DNA from 4 places in the Streptomyces sp. NBC_01224 genome. Region 3 is predicted to be linked to each of the others. Evidence: riboswitches for the same ligand, from Rfam matches in the RefSeq annotation. Region 3 holds a riboswitch; each other region holds the start of a gene.
What was found. Region 3 has a riboswitch for cobalamin ahead of OG609_RS03245 (CbtB domain-containing protein). Riboswitches for the same ligand answer to the same signal wherever they lie in the genome.
Positions count from the first base shown of each region.

Region 1: it holds a riboswitch for cobalamin, as region 3 does, so the genes downstream of both, OG609_RS44170 (ABC transporter substrate-binding protein) here and OG609_RS03245 (CbtB domain-containing protein) in region 3, are expected to answer to the same signal.
Region 2: it holds a riboswitch for cobalamin, as region 3 does, so the genes downstream of both, OG609_RS28690 (prenyltransferase/squalene oxidase repeat-containing protein) here and OG609_RS03245 (CbtB domain-containing protein) in region 3, are expected to answer to the same signal.
Region 4: it holds a riboswitch for cobalamin, as region 3 does, so the genes downstream of both, OG609_RS38515 (ABC transporter substrate-binding protein) here and OG609_RS03245 (CbtB domain-containing protein) in region 3, are expected to answer to the same signal.

Region 1 is NZ_CP108529.1:9,621,927-9,624,121, reverse strand. It holds gene OG609_RS44175 (IS3 family transposase) at 1-644, shown strand, start outside; cobalamin riboswitch at 899-1,050, shown strand; gene OG609_RS44170 (ABC transporter substrate-binding protein) at 1,090-2,076, shown strand; gene OG609_RS44165 (FecCD family ABC transporter permease) at 2,073-2,195, shown strand, end outside.
Region 2 is NZ_CP108529.1:6,373,285-6,375,479, reverse strand. It holds gene OG609_RS28695 (MBL fold metallo-hydrolase) at 1-829, shown strand, start outside; cobalamin riboswitch at 894-1,031, shown strand; gene OG609_RS28690 (prenyltransferase/squalene oxidase repeat-containing protein) at 1,144-2,195, shown strand, end outside.
Region 3 is NZ_CP108529.1:739,100-741,294, forward strand. It holds gene OG609_RS03235 (GNAT family N-acetyltransferase) at 1-24, shown strand, start outside; gene OG609_RS03240 (CbtA family protein) at 157-930, opposite strand; gene OG609_RS03245 (CbtB domain-containing protein) at 959-1,174, opposite strand; adenosylcobalamin (AdoCbl) riboswitch at 1,220-1,312, opposite strand; gene OG609_RS03250 (histidine phosphatase family protein) at 1,435-2,028, shown strand; gene OG609_RS03255 (hypothetical protein) at 2,130-2,195, shown strand, end outside.
Region 4 is NZ_CP108529.1:8,498,044-8,500,238, reverse strand. It holds gene OG609_RS38520 (FecCD family ABC transporter permease) at 1-244, opposite strand, end outside; gene OG609_RS38515 (ABC transporter substrate-binding protein) at 298-1,365, opposite strand; cobalamin riboswitch at 1,402-1,589, opposite strand; gene OG609_RS38510 (beta-ketoacyl-[acyl-carrier-protein] synthase family protein) at 1,668-2,195, opposite strand, start outside.

The sequences.
Region 1 (2,195 bases), 8.9 Mb from region 3:
GGAAGAAGGTCGAGCGGATCATGCGCGAGCGCGACATCCGCGGCATCACCCGCCGCAGACGCCGCCACCTGACGCAACAGGACACCAAGGCCGCACCGGCTCCGGACCTGGTCGGCCGCGACTTCACCGCTAACCGGCCCGGCATGAAGCTCGTCGGTGACATCACCTATCTGCCGACGATCGACGGCTGGTGGTATCTCGCGACCGTCATCGACCTGGCGACGCGCGAGGTGATCGGTTACGCGATGGCCGAACACCATCGTGCCGAGCTGGTCACCGACGCGCTGCGGATGGCCGCCGGCCGCGGTGACCTTCAGGGTGGCTGCATCATGCACACCGATCGCGGAAGCGAGTACACGAGTGGCGAATTCCGCCGCGAACTACAGGAGTTGAACCTGAGGCAGAGCATGGGAAGAACCGGCATATGCTACGATAACGCCGCAGCCGAGAGCTTCTTCGGACTGCTGAAAGCGGAGATCGGCACCGCCGTCTGGGAGAGCCGCGAGGCGGCCCGCGCTGACATCTTCCGCTTCATCGAGGTCGAGTACAACCGCACCAGGCTCCGCAAGCACCCCGAGTTCGGGTACCTCACCCCACTCGAAACCCGAGCCAGGCTGCAGCACGACTTCACCCCCGCAGCGTAAGCAACCGCTGTCCAAGACCAGGGGGGAACTTCACCGGCCGCATCATCCGGGCCGATGTCCACGACACCGACACCTTGGAGCCCCTGCGGATCAACTTGGACGAATACACCGGCGACTGGTCCTTGCACACGGCCCGCCCCCGACCGACTGACCGGACACGAAGCCGGGCCCTCAGGGCAGCTCACATCGACCTCGCCGCTCTGCGAGTGTCTCCCGTAGCTGTGAACAACTGCTGCGCGCGTCGTGTGCAAAGCCACCCTGCCGGAATACGCGGTCTGACAGAATGGCCTCCGAAAACTCAGGCGACGCGCGTCAGGAAACCGGTGTGAATCCGGTACGGTCCCGCCACTGTGACCGGGCTGCAGCAGCCCGGAAGCCAGATACTGGCCGCGCCGCCTTCTCGTACGACCCAGGGGACGAGGACATCCCCCGGAAAGGCTCGGCCATGCCCCCGATACGCCGTGTACCACTCGCGCTCATACCCCTGCTTCTGCTGCCGCTCACCGGCTGCGGCTCCGGAACGGGCGGTGTGGGCAAGGCAGAGGCCGCACCGGCCGTCGACGGTTTTCCCTACACGGTCACCAACTGCGGTACGAAGGCGACCTTCGACGCCCCGCCGAAGCGGGTCGTCACCATGAACCAGCACGTCACCGAGATCATGCTGGCCCTCGGGCTTCAGGACCGGCTGGCCGGGACGGCCTACCTGGACGACAGAATCCTGCCGAAGTACCGGTCCGCATATGCCAGGACCAAGGTGCTCGCGAAGGAGTACCCCTCCAAGGAAGTGCTGCTCGGCGCCAACCCCGACTTCGTCTACGGCGGGTACAACAGCGCTTTCGACATGACCAAGGGCCAGGACCGGGCGGGGCTCCAGAAGGACGGCATCAACACCCGGCTGAACATCGAGAACTGCACCAAGGGCAAGGTCGGTATCGATCAGCTCGCCACCGAGATCACCCAAGTCGCCAGGATCTTCGGCGTACCGGAGCGCGGCAAGAAGCTGCTTGCCGAGGAGCGACAGAAGATCGCGGCGGTCGAGGCAGATCTCAAGGGCTCCTCGCGTCCCTCGGTGTTCGTGTACGACTCCGGCGACAGCTCTGCGTTCACCGCTGGCGGTAAGGGCATCGGCAACGAGATCGTCCGGCTCGCCGGGGGCAGGAACGTCTTCGCGGATCTCGACGCCACCTTCGGCGACGTCTCCTGGGAGCAGGTCATCAAGCGCAAGCCCGAGGTGGTCGTGATCTACGACTACGGAGGCACCACGGTGGCGGCCAAGAAAAAGCGGCTGCTGAACGATCCGGCGCTCGCGGACGTGCCGGCGGTCAAGAACAAGAAGTTCGCGGTACTCCCGCTGTCCTCGGCCGTGCTCGGTGTCCGGGTCGCCGACGCCGTGCAGGACCTGGCCGGGCAGCTGCACCCCGGCACTCCGTGAGCGCGGAGTCCGCCCGCCCCGGTCCGAAGTCCGTCCTCCGCTCGACCCCCGTCGTGATCGGCGTTCTCACGGTGCTGCTGCTCGCGGCGGCGGTGGCCGGTCTGGCGCTCGGCCCCGTA
Region 2 (2,195 bases), 5.6 Mb from region 3:
CATCACCCACCATCACCCGGACCACCACGGCCTCTCCGGGCAGGTGCGCGAGGCGTCCGGCGCCTGGATCGCCATGCACGCGGCGGACACCGCGATCGTGCGCCGCACCCGGCAGTCGGAACCAGGCACCTGGCTGAAGTACCTCGTGGCGAAGCTCACCGCGGTCGGTGCGCCCGAGGAGCATCTCGCGCCGTTGCGGGCCGCCGCGGCCGACGGGGGCCGGATGCGTACCCTGCCCGGGTTGCGGGCCGCGATGCCGGACCGGGAGATCGTGCCCGGTGAACTCCTGGACCTGGCAGGGCGCAAGGTGCGGGCGATCTGGACCCCCGGTCACACCCCCGGTCACGTCTGCCTCCACCTGGAGGAGCACCACCCCGCCGACCTGCCCGGCCGGGGGCGCCTCTTCTCCGGAGATCATCTGCTGCCGGGCATCAGCCCGCACATCGGGCTGTACGAGGACCCGGACGACGCGACGGTGACCGACCCTCTCGGGGACTACCTCGACTCCCTGGAGCGCATCGGCAGGCTCGGGGTCGCCGAAGTGCTGCCCGCCCATCAGTACGCGTTCGCGGATGCCGCGGGGCGTGTGCGGGAACTCCTGGACCATCACGAGGAGCGGCTGACCGGGCTGCTCGGACTGCTGGCCACCCCGCTGACACCGTGGCAGCTGGCCGAGCGGATGGAGTGGAACCGGCCCTGGGAGCAGATTCCGCCTGGATCACGGAACATCGCCGTCTCGGAGGCCGAGGCGCATCTGCGTCGGCTGGTGAAGCTGGGTCGCGCGGAGGCGGTGGCGGGGAGCGAGCCCGTGACGTACGTCGCAGTGTGAAGGCGGCCCACGCTCCAGCGGGCCGGAGGGCGGGCGGTGGCGCTCCTCCCGGCCCGGAACCGCTCCGACCGCGCCCGGTACAGTGGGCGAGTCGTCATCATGCCCGTTCAGGGGGAAGCCGGTGCAAATCCGGCACTGACCACGCAGCCGTGAACCGTCGTAGGAGACGGTGAGTCGGAATGCCCTGTCCGCGGTCGTGACCGGCTCGCACCACCGGAACCCCGGTGGTCGGCACCGTCGAGGTATACGGAGCCGGAGCCTGGTGCGTGAGCGTGCCTGTGCCCGGTTCCCCCGCAGGAGAGGCCCCGCCCGCCATGACCGTACGCCGCAGCGCAGCAACGCTCGCCGCCACCGCCACCGTGCTCTGTGCGGCCGCTGCCCCGGTCGCGGTCGCAGCGCCGTCCCCGTCGCCCTCGCCGTCCGCCGCACTGCCTGCCGGGCTGTACGGGACGAAGGACCCCACGTACGACGGTGTCTGGCGGCAGTCGCTGGCCTTCCTCGCTCAGCGGGTCGAGGGCGTCACGCCCGCCACGAAGTCGGTGGACTGGCTGATCGCCCAGCAGTGCGGCAACGGCGCCTACGCCGCGTACCGGCCCGACGTCTCCCAGCCGTGCACCGAGAAGACCATGCTGGACACCAATGCCACCGCGGCCGCCGTCCAGGCGCTCGTCGAGGTGGGCGGGCACCGGGACACCGTGAACAACTCGGTGCGCTGGCTGAAGTCCGTACAGAACGAGGACGGCGGCTGGGGCTACACCGCGGGCGGGGCCAGTGACGCCAACTCCACCTCGCTGGTGATCGGCGCCCTTGCCCGGCAGGGCCAGCGGATCGCGGACATCACGACCCCGGGCGGCAAGACCCCCTACGACGCACTGCTGGGGCTCGCGATCCCGTGCGACAGCAAGGACGGCGGCGCCTTCGCCTACCAGCCCGACAAGGCCGGGAAGCTCGCCGCCAACGCTGACGCCACCGCGGCCGCCGTGCTCGGCACGATGGGCAAGGCCCTGGCCGTCGGGAACAACGCCGCGGTCAAGGCGCCCAGCTGCCACCCGGGGTCCGGTCTCACGCCCGAGCAGGCCGCGCAGAACGGCGCCCACTTCCTCGCAGACGCCCTCGCGACCAGCGGTCATCTCAACCTGGCGCCGATGCCCGGCGCCACCGACTCCACCCCGCAGCCCGACTTCGGCAATACCGCGGACGCGGTCGTCGCACTGTCGGCCGCGGGCCACCAGGACAAGGCGGCCAAGGCCGTGGCCTGGCTGAAGAAGAACTCCGGGGCCTGGGCCGAGCAGAACGGTCCCGCCGCCTACGCGCAGCTCGCCCTCGCCGCGCACGCGACCGGCGCCGACGCCCGCGACTTCGGCGG
Region 3 (2,195 bases):
ATCGACTGGGATCAGCGGGCGTAGGAGTGAGTCCCCGGTCGCCCGGCCCCTTGCGGGTACGTAGGCACCGGCTCGGCCGCGCATTACGGGACGACGGAACCCGCCGGGAAACTCCCGGCGGGTTCCGATGTCTTCCGGTTGTCAGTGGTGCGTCGGTCAGCCGGCCGCGGTGGCAGCCCGGTTCGCCGCACCGTTCCCGGTCCTGACGGAGTCGGTACTCGGCACGAGAAGCCGTTCCGTCAGCCAGCCGAAGACGAGGCCGAAGGTGATCCAGAGAGTGGCCTGCACGGCGAGCGTGGCCAGGCGGAACTCCCACAGCAGGCCGGCCGGGAAGTCCTTTCCGACCTCGTTGAACGAGGGCAGGAACGCGTAGGCGACCCCGATCACGACGACGTAGGCGGCGGATGCGGTGATCGTCGCGTTCCAGTTGCCCAGGCGTGGAGCCAGCCGCTTGCCGCAGATGACGGCAGCGACGGCCAGCAGCACACTGAGGGCGACCATCAGGAAGAACAGGGCGGTGCGTCGGCCGATCGTGTCGGGGTTGCCGACGGCCGGCGGGTTGGCCGGGTACTTCAGGAACGGCACGATGTACACCGTCAGCAGTGCCGTACCCGCGATCAGGGCGGCCGTGGCCCGCGGGCCGAATCTGCCGATCCGGCCGAGTGCGTAACAGAAGACGAGGGCGGCGATGCCGCCGATCGCCACACCGAAGACGAGCACACCGGTGGCAAGGCCGGCGGTGGACTGCATGGTGCGGCTGACGAGTTCCCCGCCGCCGCCGTGGTCATGGCTGTGCGCCTCTTCGAGGGCGATGGCCGCGTCCACCCGGGACTCGCCGAGGAAGTAGGCGACGACCAGAGCGAGCGCGCCCGCGGCGAGGCCGGCCAGCATGCCGCGGACGAGCAGGGCTCTGACAGATATGGAGTTCATGAGGATTTCCCCTGGATCGGACGGTACGTCAGTGACAGGGGAAACCGAGGAGGTGGCGGCCGTCGTGGACCCACTCGTGGACACCTTCGCCGGAGATGACCGCGGTGGCGCCCTGCTCGGCGCCGACGAAGTACAGCAGTACGAGCATGAGGATGCCGAAGAAGACCGCCCAAGGGGCAATGGCCTTCAGGGAGATGGGGGTGATTGCCGGTACGGCGGTGGCGGGGGCAGCAGTCTGTGCCATGGCAGAACCTCCTGAGGGAACACGCGTCCCGTTCGTGGTGCCTGAGACGAAGGTGCTGGGTCTGACTTCCCGTACGGGTACGGGTTCACAGTGGCGCGACCGTGCCGGATTCTCACCGGACTTCCGTCACACTTCGTCATGCTCATCGGACGATACCGCCTGGGAGCAGGCACGGCCATGGTGCCGTCGGCGGGGCCGGAACGGCCGGATGCCATGGTGGGTGCACTTGAGGGGCCAGACTTCAGGGAGTTGACCCGGTCATGACGATAAAGGTGATGTTGATCTCACCGGCGCTCAACGCCGCGCTGCGCGAGGCCCGCTTCGACGGCGATGCGCCGCTCGACGCGGTCGGGGTCCGGCGGGCCAGGACCGCTGCGGCAGCGGTGCCTGCGGCCGACCGGTATGTCTGCGGGCCGTCCGAACGGTGCACCCGGACCGCCGACGCACTGGGGTTGCACGCCGAGCACGAACTCGCGCTCGGCGGCTGGGACATGGGCCGGTGGAACGGACAGCGGCTGGAGGAGGTGAGCGGGAGCGAGCCGGAGGCGGTGTCGGCCTGGATGACCGATCCTTCGGCGGCTCCGCACGGCGGCGAACCGTTGCTGGAGTTCTGCGCCAGGGTCGGCCGCTGGCTGGATGCCCTCCAGCCCCTGTACGGCGACGAGGGCGGCCGTGTGCTGGGGGTCGTCGAGCCTGCGGTGGTGCGGGCGGTGATCGTAGGGGCGCTCGCTCTCCCGACGGAGGCGTTCTGGCGGCTGGACGTCGCCCCGCTGACGCTGACCGGGCTCAGCGGCCGCTCCGGACGGTGGAACCTGCACTGTGGGCAGCCGCTGTCCCCCGCTCCGGGGGACTGACGCCCTCCCGTGGCCCACGGTATGAACAACTGACGTGCCGCCTGTGGTCCGTTTCACGCGATCTACCGGGGGTCTGGCGGATCAGTGACCGGATACCGGTGATGAAGGACGCTCAGGTGGTGCAGGAGGGGGCGGCCGAGGAGGTGTTCGACGCGCCGCGGCATCCG
Region 4 (2,195 bases), 7.8 Mb from region 3:
CGCCGCACACCGCGGCGAGCAGGGTACGCGGCATGCGCAGGTTCCAGATGATGCCGTCCCGGATCGGGGTGAGCCGTGACCGGCCCCAGCCGAGGTGGGAGGCGACCGTGGACCAGACGTCGGCGACGGAGATACGGGCGGGGCCGATGGTGACGGCGACCGCGACGGACAGCACGAGCAGTGCGATGCCACAGGCCCATAGGGCTCCCCCGCGCAGCTTCCGTAGCCCCGTGCCACTGCGCACGGCTGCTTCAAAGGCCCGTGACGCGTCCACCGCCGTGGCCCGTTCGGTGTCCGTCACCCCGCGAATCCGAATGTGCGCAGCGCGGCGGCGACGCGTTCCACACCCTCGACCGTCCGGATGGACGGGTTCATGGCCTGGCCGCTCAACAGGACGTACCGCTTGTGCCTGACGGCGTCCATGTTCTTCGTGACGGGGTTGGACTCCAGGAATTCGATCTTCTTCGCGGCGCTCTCGGCGGTCTGTGCCTTGCGGGTCAGGTCTCCGATGACCAGGACGTCGGGGTTGCGGTCGGCGACGGTCTCCCAGCTGATCTGGGGCCATTCCTCATGGGTGTCGTCGAAGACGTTCTTCGCGCCGAGTTCCCTGGTGATGATGCCGGGCGCTCCACAGCAGCCGGCCAGGTACGGGGCCTTGGAGTCGGAGAACCAGTAGAGGAGGGTGGCGTCGGAGGCGTCGATGCCCTCGGTCGCCTTCTTCACCCGGGCCCGCAGCTGCGCCACGAGTGTGTCGCCGCGTTTCCGCACGCCGAACACCTCGGCCAGGTCGCGCACTTCGTCGTAGACGCTGTCCATGGTCAGTGGCGCAGTACGGGCTCCGTCGCCGCCGCCGCTGTTGTCCTTGCCGGTGCAGTCGGCGGGCGAGACATAGGTGGGGACGCCGAGATCCTCGAACTGTTCGCGGGGTGCAACGCCGCCCTTGGCCAGCGTCGACTCGAATGACGCGCTGATGAAGTCGGGTTCCTGGTCGAGGACCTTCTCCGACGACGGCCGGTTGTCCGCGATCCTGGGAACCTCGGCGTTGGCCTTCTCCAGGCTCTTCATCACCGGGTCGGTCCAGGTCGAGGTGGCGGCCAGCCGGTCGGCGAGGCCGAGGGAGAGCAGGATCTCCGTCGATCCCTGGTCGACCGAAACGGCCCGGTGCGGTGCGGCTTCGACGGTGACGGTGCGTCCACAGTTCTTCAGCGTCACGGGGTATCCGTCGGCGGAGCCGGACTTCGCGGCAGAGCTGCTCGTTCCGCCCCCGCAGGCGGTCAGCAGGACAAGTCCCGCCGAGAGCAGGGCAATGGCACGGACAGGGCTGGCTATGGACGGCACGGAGTCCCTCTGCGTCTCGGGGCTCATGCGCGGAGCCCGGTGTACGGAGTCCTGCGCCCCGGTACCGGGTCGCAGGTGCCAGCAGGTCTTCGGACTCGGGCTCCTACGGACGGGGCGCCTTCCCAGGACACTCGCGGGTGTCCCAGTGGCCGTGGCCCCGCCCGTCCCCCTCACCGCTGCGCGTCAGTTCCGGATTCTCACCGGATTCCCTGACCCCTACGTGGAGTTTGACTGGCTTCGGCAAGCTATCACGAGCCTCCGCGCAGCTCATGGGCGGTGTGGCCGGTGGTACGCCGGGCTGTGCTCCCGTCGCACCACCCGCCCGATGCCTATGGACGCTGAAGAGCGATCACGGCGTTGTGCCCGCCGAAGCCGAAGGAGTGGCTGACGGCGCGCCGGATGGGCTGCCGCAGGGGTTGCCCGGTGACGCAGTTGATGTCGAACTCGGGCGCAGGGGCGTCCAGATTGGCGATCGGCGGTACGACTCCGCGCTGGAGCGTCAGGACGGTCAGTCCGGCCTCGATCGCTCCGGCCGCCCCCATGCAGTGCCCGAGTACGCCCTTCGGGGCGGTGACGGGCGGCCGGTGCGGGTAGACCCGGCCGATGAGGGCTGCCTCGGTGGCGTCGTTGATCGGTGTCGCCGTGCCGTGTGCGTTGACGTGCTCGACGTCCTCGGCCGCCCAGCCCGCGTCGCGCAGCGCGGCCTCGACCGCGGCCTGGGCGACCGCGCCGGACGGGTGCGGGCTTGTGGGGTGGTGGGCGTCGGTGGTGGCGCCGGTGCCCGCGAGCAGTGCCCGCGGCGCGGCGCCCCGGGCGACGGCGTCGTCCGCCCGTTCCAGCACCATGACGGCGGCGCC